DNA from 2 places in the Microbacterium sp. NPDC089987 genome. Region 2 is predicted to be linked to the other one. Evidence: predicted binding sites of a transcription regulator. Region 2 holds the regulator's gene; the other holds the start of a gene.
What was found. The regulator LexA, encoded in region 2, represses DNA repair genes until DNA is damaged. The targets are predictions, from matches to a motif close to TCGAACANNTGTTCGA.
Positions count from the first base shown of each region.

Region 1: the regulator LexA is predicted to act here: its motif matches at 3,768-3,783, upstream of recA (recombinase RecA).

Region 1 covers NZ_JBIVGE010000001.1:980,673-986,502, reverse strand. Annotated here, with positions in the region: gene miaA (tRNA (adenosine(37)-N6)-dimethylallyltransferase MiaA) at 1-175, opposite strand, end outside; gene miaB (tRNA (N6-isopentenyl adenosine(37)-C2)-methylthiotransferase MiaB) at 172-1,725, opposite strand; gene ACIPV2_RS04525 (regulatory protein RecX) at 1,785-2,429, opposite strand; gene recA (recombinase RecA) at 2,526-3,569, opposite strand; gene ACIPV2_RS04515 (DUF3046 domain-containing protein) at 3,816-4,037, opposite strand; gene ACIPV2_RS04510 (helix-turn-helix domain-containing protein) at 4,059-4,367, opposite strand; gene ACIPV2_RS04505 (CinA family protein) at 4,521-5,003, opposite strand; gene pgsA (CDP-diacylglycerol--glycerol-3-phosphate 3-phosphatidyltransferase) at 5,000-5,575, opposite strand; gene ACIPV2_RS04495 (DNA translocase FtsK) at 5,575-5,830, opposite strand, start outside.
Region 2 covers NZ_JBIVGE010000003.1:27,455-33,284, reverse strand. Annotated here, with positions in the region: gene metE (5-methyltetrahydropteroyltriglutamate--homocysteine S-methyltransferase) at 1-1,864, shown strand, start outside; gene lexA (transcriptional repressor LexA) at 1,938-2,624, opposite strand; gene ACIPV2_RS12995 (LysM peptidoglycan-binding domain-containing protein) at 2,929-3,321, shown strand; gene ACIPV2_RS12990 (histidinol-phosphate transaminase) at 3,367-4,458, shown strand; gene hisB (imidazoleglycerol-phosphate dehydratase HisB) at 4,455-5,057, shown strand; gene hisH (imidazole glycerol phosphate synthase subunit HisH) at 5,054-5,686, shown strand; gene ACIPV2_RS12975 (MinD/ParA family protein) at 5,738-5,830, opposite strand, start outside.

The DNA.
Region 1 (5,830 bases), on a different contig from region 2:
CGATGTCCATGCCGCGATACAGCTGCATGGCATCCGCGTTGACGATCTCGGCGGGGTTGCCGCGCGCGCGCAGTCGCTCGGCGAGGTCGAGGGCGAGCTCGCTCTTGCCCGTGCCGGTGGCGCCGACGATCGCCCAGAGCTGCGGCGAGTCGACACGCGCCGAGCCACCGGTCAAGAGCCGACGGGCCGCAGCGTGGGCAGACCCAGCGAGACCGCGCGCGGTGCACCGGACTCGCCTGCGGGGGCAGGGACGCCGCACGACGCCGCCTGTGCGCGATCCCATGCGTCTCCGCCGCGGGTCCGGCGGATGCGCAGGGGCGCACCGGTCGGGTCGTCGGCGAGCAGGTGGAAGGGCGCGCCGTGGGTGATCGTCACGGTGACCACGTCGCCGGGCCGCGGCAGCTCCGAGCCCGGGGTCACCTCGAAGTGGACGAGGCGGTTGTCTTCGGCGCGTCCCGTGAGGCGGTGCGTCGAGGCATCCTTTTTGCCCTCGCCGACCGATACCAGCACCTCGACCTCGCGACCGACCTGCTTCTGGTTCTCTTCCAGCGAGATGCGCTCCTGCAGGGCGATCAGGCGGTTGTAGCGCTCCTGCACGACCTCCTTCGGCACCTGGTTCTCCATGGTCGCGGCGGGCGTGCCCTCGCGGATGGAGTACTGGAAGGTGAACGCGCTCGAGAAGCGGGACTGCTCGACGACGCGCATGGTGTCTTCGAAGTCCTCATCGGTCTCACCGGGGAAGCCGACGATGATGTCGGTCGTGATCGCGGCGTGCGGGATGCGTTCGCGCACGCGCTCGATGATGCCGAGATAGCGGGAGCTGCGGTACGAGCGACGCATCGCCTTCAGGATGCTGTCGCTGCCCGACTGGAGGGGCATGTGCAGCTGCGGCATGACATTGGGGGTCTCGGCCATCGCGTCGATCACGTCGTCTGTGAAGGCGGCGGGGTGCGGGCTGGTGAAGCGGATGCGCTCGAGCCCCTCGATCTCCCCCGCCGCGCGCAGCAGCTTGCTGAAGGCCCGACGGTCGCCGAACTCGACGCCGTAGGAGTTGACGTTCTGGCCGAGCAGCGTGACCTCGATCGCACCGTCTTCGACGAGCAGGCGGATCTCGTTGAGGATGTCACCCGGCCGGCGGTCCTTCTCCTTGCCTCGCAGGCTCGGGACGATGCAGAACGTGCAGGTGTTGTTGCAGCCGACCGAGATCGACACCCAGCCGCTGTGCGCGGAATCGCGCTTGGTGGGCAGAGTGGACGGGAAGATCTCGAGCGATTCGAGGATCTCGAGCTCCGCCTCGCCGTTGTGACGTGCGCGCTCGAGCAGGCCAGGCAGGGAGCCCATGTTGTGCGTGCCGAATACGACGTCGACCCAGGGAGCCTTGTCGAGCACGGCCTGCTGGTCCATCTGCGCCAGGCACCCGCCGACCGCGATCTGCATGCCCTCGTGCTTGTCCTTGCGGGACTTCAGGTGCCCGAGGGTTCCGTACAGCTTGCCGGCGGCGTTGTCGCGCACGGCGCACGTGTTGATGATCACGATGTCGGCCTCGTCGCCGGCATCCGCCCGCACGTACCCCGCACTCTCGAGCGAACCCGACAGGCGCTCCGAGTCGTGCACGTTCATCTGGCAGCCGAAGGTGCGCACCTCGTAAGAGCGACGGTGCCCGTCGGCGGTGATCGCCGCGTCGGAGGGCGCGATGATCGTCGGTTCGGAAGAGAGAGAAGCCATGGTCAGTCCATTCTACGAGCCGCTCGGCCGGGTGGCCGAGCGGCTCGTAGACCGAATCCTCACTCCGAGTCGACGAACCGCACGCCGGAGGAGGGCGCACCGAACGAGCGGCTCGTCGCGCGACGCACTCCCACCTCGCTCAGCGCAGTCCGAGCGGCGTCCATCGCGATGGATCCGCCGTAGCCGCGACGGGCGAGCTGCCCGTGCAGCCGGCGCAGCGCCGTGTCGTAGTCGAGGCGGCTCATGCCGGACGCCTTGCTGCGGGCGAACTCCAGAGCCCGCTCCGCGTCGTCGTCGGGCAGCTCTTCGAGAGCGTTGTCGATGATGTCGCGCGGGATGCCACGCTGCGCGAGCGAGCGTGCCAGGGCGATCCGCCCCTGCCCTTTCCGCTCGGACCCGGAGGTCACCAGCAGCGAGGCCAGCGTGTGATCGTCGAGATAGCTGCGGCGCAGGAACTCGTCGATCACGTCGTCGATCGAGTCGCGATCGAGGTCGTTCTCCCGCAGCACCGACCGCGCCTCGGAGACCGACAGCTGCTTGGCGCGCAGCTTGCGGACCAACGCCTCCTCGGCGCGCTCACGGATCTCGTCGGCATCCGGTTCGACGGGTGCGGTTTCCTCGTGGTCGTCGAGCCGCACGTCAGCCCGAGCAGCACCGCCGAACAGCGGGATCACCGGGGCGAGGTCGTCATCAGCGGATGACATAACTCACCCCGGTTGTTGAGCGACGTCGAAACACGGTTGTTGAGCAACGTCGAAACACGGTTGTTGAGCAACGTCGAAACACGTCGGCCGAGGACATCACGCGGGACGGCGCTCTGCGAGCTCGTCGACAGTGGCCTCCGCCTTGACGCCCACGCCCAGCTTCTGCTTGATCTGGGTCTCGATCGCCATGGCGATGTCGTCGTTCTTGATCAGGAAGTTGCGGGCGTTCTCCTTGCCCTGGCCGAGCTGGTCGCCGTCGTAGGTGTACCAGGAGCCGGACTTCTTGACGATGCCGTGTTCGACGCCGAAGTCGATCAGGCTGCCCTCGCGGGAGATCCCGATGCCGTAGAGGATGTCGAATTCCGCCTGCTTGAAGGGCGGGGCCATCTTGTTCTTGACGACCTTGACGCGGGTGCGGTTTCCCACTGCCTCGGTGCCGTCCTTCAGAGTCTCGATGCGACGGATGTCGAGGCGCACCGAGGCGTAGAACTTCAGCGCCTTACCACCGGCCGTGGTCTCGGGTGAGCCGAAGAACACGCCGATCTTCTCGCGCAGCTGGTTGATGAAGATGGCGGTGGTCTTGGTCTGGTTCAGTCCACCGGTCAGCTTTCGCAGCGCCTGCGACATGAGTCGGGCCTGCAGACCGACGTGCGAGTCGCCCATCTCGCCCTTGATCTCCGCCTCGGGCACGAGGGCGGCGACGGAGTCGATGACGACGAGGTCGATCGCTCCGGAGCGGATCAGCATGTCGGCGATCTCGAGAGCCTGCTCACCAGTGTCGGGCTGCGAGACGAGCAGCTGGTCGATGTCGACGCCGAGCTTGCGTGCGTACTCGGGGTCGAGCGCGTGCTCGGCGTCGATGAACGCGGCGATGCCGCCAGCACGCTGCGCGTTGGCGATCGCGTGCAGGGTCAGCGTGGTCTTACCGGACGACTCGGGACCGTAGATCTCGATGATGCGTCCGCGCGGCAGACCTCCGATGCCGAGGGCGACATCGAGGGCGATCGATCCGGTCTGGATGACCTCGACGGGAGCGCGCTCGTCGCTGCCCAGTCGCATGATCGAACCCTTGCCGAACTGACGCTCGATGTGCGCGAGTGCGGAGTCCAGGGCCTTCTCGCGGTCGTCGGTGGATGGCATGACGTGCTCCTCTGTATTTCGAAGTTCTGCCGCCTGTAGGCTGTCGCGGCCGTTCCGGATGGAGTGACTCTGCGACAAGGCGTATGGCTCTGTGCCACATCCCTCACCGTACGAGCGGCCACCGACATTCCATCGGCGACAGCGTCTGATGTGGAGAAGATGACGTCAAGACCACTTGTGCAGAACGTTACGCGCACATCGAACACATCTTCGACGACACGCCGGTGCGAAGCGACTGACCTTCGGTCAGCGCTCGCGCGGGTCCAGGCGCCCGACGCCGTACCGCCGGGTGGCGGGCACGTCGGTCTCGCCGCACAGGGCGAGCCAGATATCGCGCGGCGGCACACCGGCATCCAGCGCCTCCCGCGCTGTCATACCGAGCGACCCGAGGATCAGATCGTACGTGAGCGAATCCGCGCGACCGCCGAACTCGTCGTCGACCGCGCGGAGGAATTCACTGCGTCGCATGGGAGGAGCGAGGCTGCCCGCTCAGCGCAGCGTCAGCTCTGGCTCGACCTCGGCGACGAGATCGTCGGGCACGACATCCGGGAACGGGCTGAGGCCCTCGAGAACCGAGATGCGGTCGCCGACCTCGCGCATGATGGTCGAGATGGGCACGTCGAGCGCTTCGGCGACGGAGGCGAGGATCTCGCTCGACGCCTCCTTCTGGCCGCGCTCGACCTCGCTCAGGTAGCCGAGAGCCACAGAGGCCTTGCTCGCGACCTGGCGCAGGGTGCGCCCCTTCTGCAGGCGGAAGTCCCGCAGCACATCGCCGATCTCCTGTCTGACGAGGATCATCGGAACCTCCTTTCCGTCGCGCCACCCGGAGCCTGCTCCGAGGGGATCGCCAGTCTAACCCGATTGGGTGTCGTTGAATCTACTGTTTCTCGCTGTGCTTGAGTTGTGAGTGGACGACTTGTCACGTGGAGGAGAACGCCGGCGCGCGTGGGCCTATTCCCGCACCGCGCCCAGCGCCGCCCCGATCGCCGCAGCGGTCGCCTGCGCGCGGATCTGTGCGCGGGCGCCTGCGAACAGGTGCGGGATGCTCCGGATGCCCGTCGGCGTGACCACACCGATGTGCACGGTGCCGACCGGCTGACCATCGGGCGAGTCCGGACCGGCGATCCCCGTCGTCGCGATGCCCACATCTGCGGGGCGTCCTCCGACGGCCACAGCGCGCCGCACGCCCTGCGCCATCTGAGCGGCCACTTCGGGATGCACAGCGCCGTGCTCGGCGAGCAGATCGGCGTTCACGCCGAGCAGCGTGTGCTTGACCGGCGTCGCATACGCGACCACCCCGCCCAGCAGAGTCGCTGACGCCCCTGGAACCGACACGATCTCGGAAGCGACCGCGCCGCCCGTCAGCGACTCCGCCACCCCGAGGGTCCAGCCTCGCTCGCGGAGAGCGGCGACCAGCAGCTCGGCATCGATCATCCGGCCCTCCGGCGGCCGCGCACCTGCGCCACGACGTAGTCGATGCCGCTCGCGACGGTGAGCACGAGCGCCAGGAGCATCAGCACCTGCGTGACCACGACCCACGCCGTCTGCCCGACGAGGCCGTACAGCGGCAGCAGCGCCCAGCTCAGTGCCACGCCCTGCACGACCGTCTTGATCTTTCCCATCCAGGCCGCGGCGACGACGTGCTCGTGCACGAGCGTGAAGCGGTGGATCGTGATCGCCCATTCCCTCACGAGGATGACGATGATGATCCACCAGGGCACCTCGCCGAGGATCGCGAGGCCGAGGAAGCCCGCTCCGGTGAGCAGCTTGTCTGCGATCGGATCCCACAGCTTCCCGAAGTCGCTCACGATGTCGTATCTGCGCGCGAGATAGCCGTCGACCCAGTCGGTCGATATGGCGAGCACGAACAGGCCGGCCGCCACCCAGCGCATGATGACGTCGTCGGCACCGAATGTGCCGGCGATGAGCAGGAGAACGAAGAAGACGACTGCGAGCGGGATGCGGGCGATGGTGATCGCATTGGGAAGCTGCCGCGGAATGGTCATCAGTCGCGTCCCGTCAGTCCCCAGGCGTCTTCGTCGCCGTCGTCATCGCTCTCGACCACGGGCAGCCCCTCGAACTGCTGAGCCACGGGGTCGCGGCCGTACGGGTCGTCGGCAGCGGATGCGCTCGCGCTCGGTGCGGGCGCCGCCGGCGCCGGCGCATCCTCTCCGCGCAGCTTCGCGAGCACGCCCGGGAGCTGTTCCGACGTGACCAGCACGTCGCGGGCCTTCGACCCCTCGGAGGGTCCGACGATCTCG
Region 2 (5,830 bases):
GGTCGCCGAGGCGACGGCCGCCGGATACGTCACCCGCCCGGTGATCGTCGGACCGGTCACCCTGCTCGCGCTGGCGAAGGCGTCGGACGATGCGCCGGAGGGGTTCGAGCCGCTCAGCCGCCTCGACGACGTGCTGCCCGTCTACGCCGAGCTGCTCACCAAGCTGAAGGCCGCCGGCGCCCAGTGGGTGCAGCTCGACGAGCCGGCGCTGGTCAGCGAGTCGCTGCCGGTCGACACCGCCGCTCTCGCTGATGCCGCCGCCCGCGCCCTCGGTGCTCTCGGCGGCGTGAGAGAGCGCCCGCGGATCTTCGTGGCCGCGCCCTACGCCGCGCTGGGCGCGACGCTCGAGGTGCTGGCGGCCGCGCCCGTCGAGGCCATCGGCATCGACCTCGTCCGCGGCGAGGTGCCCGCCGCGCTCCCCGCGCTCGAGGGCAAGACCCTCGTCGGCGGCGTGATCGACGGGCACAACATCTGGCGCGGCGACCTCGACGCGGCGTTCGCCAAGCTCGAGTCGCTGCGTGAGCTCGGGGCGTCGAGCATCTCGGCATCCACCTCCACCTCGCTGCTGCACGTGCCGCACGACGTCGACGACGAGACCGCGCTCGATCGGCGTCTCGTCTCGTGGCTCGCCTTCGCCGACCAGAAGGTCGGCCAGGTCGTCACCCTCGCTCACGGTCTGGCTCAGGGCCGGGATGCCATCGCCGACGCGCTGGACTCGGCATCCGCCGCCCTCGCCGACCGACGCGACGCCCCCGGCGTGCGCGACGGCGCCGTGCGCGGGCACGAGGTCGCCGAGACCGAGTTCTCGCGCGTCTCGTACGCCGAGCGCGAGAACGCACAGCAGGCGCTGAACCTCCCCGCACTTCCGCTGACGACGATCGGGTCGTTCCCGCAGACCGGCGACATCCGCCGGGCGCGTGCGCAGTTCCTGCGCGGCGAGCTGCCGGCTGACGACTACGACGACTTCCTGCGCCGCGAGATCGACCAGGTCGTCGCCCTGCAGGAGGAGCTCGGCCTCGACGTGCTCGTGCACGGCGAGCCCGAGCGCAACGACATGGTGCAGTACTTCGCCGAGCACCTCGACGGGTTCGCCGTCACCCAGCACGGCTGGGTGCAGTCGTACGGCTCGCGTGCCACGCGCCCGTCGATCCTCTGGGGAGACGTCTCGCGCCCCGCCCCGATCACCGTCTCGTGGGCCGCGTACGCCCAGTCCCTGAGCACCAAGCCGGTCAAGGGCATGCTCACCGGTCCCGTGACCATCCTCGCGTGGTCGTTCGTGCGCGACGACCAGCCGCTCGGCGAGACGGCCAACCAGGTCGCCCTCGCCCTGCGCGATGAGATCACCGACCTCGAGGGTGCGGGGATCGCGATCATCCAGGTCGATGAGCCGGCACTGCGCGAGCTGCTGCCGCTGAAGGCGGCGGATCAGGCCGACTACCTCGACTGGTCGGTGCGCTCGTTCCGGCTCGCGACCGGCGGCGCCGCCGCGGGAACGCAGATTCACACGCACCTCTGCTACTCGGAGTTCGGCGTCGTGATCGACGCGATCCGCGCGCTCGATGCCGACGTCACCTCGATCGAGGCCGCGCGCAGCCGCATGGAGGTCGTCGCCGACATCGCGCGCTTCGGCTTCGACCACGGAGTCGGACCGGGCGTCTACGACATCCACTCGCCGCGCGTTCCCAGCGTCGAGGAGATCGAGGCGCTGCTGCGCCGCGCGGTCGACGAGCTGCCGCTGCGCCAGCTGTGGGTGAACCCCGACTGCGGCCTGAAGACCCGTGCCTACGAGGAGACGGTGCAGTCGCTGCGCAACATCGTCGAGGCCACCCGGCGTGTTCGCGAGGACGTCGCCGTGACCGTCTGAGTCCCCTCCACCACGAAGAGGCGCCCCTTCCCGAGCAGACGGGAAGGGGCGCCTCTTCTGTGCGAATGCCGGATCAGACCGCGCGGAGCACCGCGACGACCTTGCCCAGCACGACCGCCTCATCGCCCAGGATGGGCTCGAAGGCCGAGTTGCGGGGGAGCAGCCAGGTGTGGCCGTCACGACGGCGAAAGGTCTTCACCGTCGCCTCGCCGTCGATCATCGCGGCGACGATCTCGCCGTTCTCGGCGTTGTTCTGCGTGCGCACCACGACCCAGTCGCCGTCGCAGATGGCCGCGTCGATCATCGACTCGCCGTTGACCTTGAGCATGAACAGGTCGCCCTTGCCCACGAGCTGCCTGGGCAGTGGGAAGATCTCCTCCACCTGCTGATCTGCCGTGATCGGCACACCGGCCGCGATCTGCCCGACGAGGGGCACCAGGGCGGCATCGCCCACCGACGGCGCGGTGTCGGCGGGATTCTCGGCGCCGGTGCCGGGAAGGTCGATCAGCACCTCCATCGCGCGGGTCTTGCCGGGATCGCGACGCAGGTAGCCGCTCAGCTCGAGCTGCCCGAGCTGGTGGGTGACGCTGGAGAGCGACTTGAGTCCCACGGCGTCGCCGATCTCGCGCATGCTCGGCGGGTAGCCGTGGCGGGCGATCGAGGTCTGGATCACCTCGAGGATCGCCATCTGCTTGGGGCTGAGGCTCTTGCGGCGCCGCGTGCGGGGAGCCTCGGCTGCGGTCTCGGGGGTCTCGCTCATGGGTGCTCCTTCATGCCCTCACACGGTGCGGATCCGCGTCATCGCGGGGATCCGATTCGAATGTCGGTGGCCCATGGTGGGCTGACTTCATCGAAACCGTATCCGAGTTCTCTCGGAAAACGGAAGATCTGTTCGAGCGTGTCGCGGAAGTGTCGGCACTGTATTCGAAGAATCCTTGACAGATGTTCGATATCGAAGATAGATTCGGAACGTAGCTTCGCATCCGGCATCCCCGGCCGGATGCCGGATGCGAAAGCTGCACCACTCCCGCCCGATGGGCGGGGAGAGTGAAGAGGAGCATCACATGAGCACCATCAGCATCCAGACCCCCCTGACCGCATCGGTCTCGGCAGCTGCCCGGCGTTCTGTCCCCACCCGGCTGCGCCTCACCGCGCGCGGCCGTCGTCTGCTCGCCACGCTCGCCGCCGCGCCGGTCATCGCCGGAATCGGCGTCTCCGTGCTGGCAGGGGGCTCGGCCCTCGCATCCGGGGAGAGCGACCCGGTCGCCTTCGAGACCGTGACCGTGCTGCCCGGCGACACTCTCTGGTCTATCGCCGCCGAGGCCGCGCCCGCAGCCGATCCGCGTGATGTCATCGACGACATCAAGCGGCTCAACAACCTCACCTCCGGCATGATCCAGGTGGGCACCTCGATCGCCATCCCGACCGCCTACTCCGGGGCCGCGCACTCCGAGTGAGGGCGCACCGTCATCCGCGGCGGTGGCCGCGATGCGCGGCCTACGATGGAGCATGTGACATCCCTCGATGAGCTGCCCCTCCGCGCCGATCTGCGCGGACTCACGCCGTACGGTGCCCCGCAGGTGCCGCTTCCCGTCGCTCTGAACGTCAACGAGAACACCCATGCCGTCCCCGACGAGGTCGCGAGCGACATCCTCGACGACATCGCCCTCGCGCTGCGAGACGTCAACCGCTACCCCGACCGCGAGTTCAGCTCTCTGCGAGAGGCCTTCGCGGACTACCTCGGTCACGGACTGACTGCCGAGCAGATCTGGGCCGGCAACGGCTCGAACGAGGTGCTGCAGCACATCATGCAGGCATTCGCCGGCCCCGGTCGAACGGCGTTCGGTTTCGCGCCCACGTACTCCATGTATCCGCTGATCACGCAGGGCACCGGAGCGCGGTGGATCGCGGGCACGCGTCAGGAGGACTTCACGATCCGCCCTGACGATGCCGCACGGCAGATCGCCGAGGTCGACCCCGACGTCGTCATCCTCTGCACGCCGAACAATCCCACCGGCACGCCGCTCGGGCTCGACGTCATCGAGGCCGTCTACGAGGCGGCTCGCGGGGTCGTGATCGTCGACGAGGCCTACCAGGAGTTCGCCCCGCATGACGCGCCCTCGGCGCTCAGCCTGCTCGACGGTCGCCCGCGCCTCGCTGTCTCGCGCACGATGAGCAAGGCGTTCGCCTTCGCCGGCGCTCGCGTCGGATATCTCGCCGCCGACCCGGCGTTCATCGACGCGCTGCGCCTCGTGCGCCTTCCGTACCACCTCAGCGCGCTCACGCAGGCGGCCGCCGTGGCGGCGCTGCGCAACTCGTCGACCATGCTGCGGATGGTCGACGAGATCGTCGAGCAGCGCGAGCGCATCTCGGCCACGCTCGAGGCGCTCGGGTATCGACCGCACGCCTCGTGGTCGAACTTCGTCCTGTTCGGCGGGGTCGACGATCCGCAGGCTCTTTGGCGCGCGCTGTATGACCGCGGCGTGCTCATCCGCGACGTCGGGATCCCGCATCACCTCCGTGTCTCCGCAGGCACCGAAGCCGAGACCACCGCCTTCCTGGAAGCCCTCGCGTCGATTGGATCGTCATCATGACCGACCGCACCGCCCGCCGGACCCGCAGCACCTCCGAGTCGACGGTCGAGGTCGTCGTCGACCTTGACGGCACGGGTCGCAGCGAGATCGACACCACCGTGCCGTTCTTCGATCACATGCTGACGGCCTTCGCAAAGCACTCGCTGACCGACCTCACCGTGCGCGCCACCGGTGACACCCACATCGACGCGCACCACACCGTCGAGGATATCTCGATCGTGCTCGGCCAGGCGATCCGCGAGGCGCTCGGCGACAAGGTCGGCATCTCCCGCTACGGCGACGCCCTCGTTCCGCTCGACGAGGCTCTCGCGCAGGCCGTGGTCGACATCTCGGGACGCCCCTTCCTGGTGCACGACGGCGAGCCAGCGGGCTTCGAGTTCCACCTCATCGGCGGGCACTTCACCGGATCGCTGGTGCGTCACGTGTTCGAGGCGATCACCTTCAACGCCGGGCTGACGGTGCACGTGCGCGTCCTCGGCGGTCGCGACCCGCACCACATCGCCGAGGCGGAGTTCAAGGCGTTCGCCCGTGCATTCCGCCAGGCCAAGGCTCTGGACCCGCTCGTCGAGGGCGTCCCCTCCACGAAGGGGGCGCTGTGACCGCGCGGCGCGTCGTCGTCTTCGACTACGAGTCGGGCAACGTCCACTCCGTCGTGAAGGCGCTGGTCGCAGCGGGCGCCGAGGTCGAGCTCACCCGTGACCGGGAGCGGGCCCTCGAGGCTGACGGACTGCTCGTTCCCGGCGTGGGCGCGTTCGCGGCCGTGCGCGAGGCGCTGGTCGCACACGGCGGCGACGAGATCATCGACCGGCGCCTGGCCGGCGGCCGCCCGGTGCTCGGCATCTGCGTCGGCATGCAGGTGATGTTCGAGCGCGGCATCGAGCGCGACCAGCCCGCCGAGGGGCTGGGGGAGTGGCCGGGCACGATCGCCGAACTGGATGCCCCGGTGCTGCCGCACATGGGCTGGAACACGGTCGAGCCCGGGGAGGGCAGCGTGCTCTTCCGCGGCATCGAGCACGAGCGCTTCTACTTCCTGCACTCCTACGCCGCCACGGCGTGGGAGCTCGACGTGATCCCGCCGTTCCCGCAGCCGGCCGTCACGTGGGCGACGCACGGTGAGCGCTTCATCGCGGCGGTCGAGAACGGCCCGCTCTCGGCGACGCAGTTCCATCCTGAGAAGTCGGGGGAGGCGGGCATCCGGCTGCTGCGCAACTGGATCGAATCGCTCTGAACGGCGCTCGGATGGCGTGAGCGCTCGCGAGGCGAACGTTCAGCCGGGTCGTCAGAGTCCGCGCGCGACGGCCGCTCCCGCGGCCAGCCAGGCGGTCTGCGTGCTCGGGGCGAGTGCGCCGAGTCGCAAGTGGCCGTCGACCAT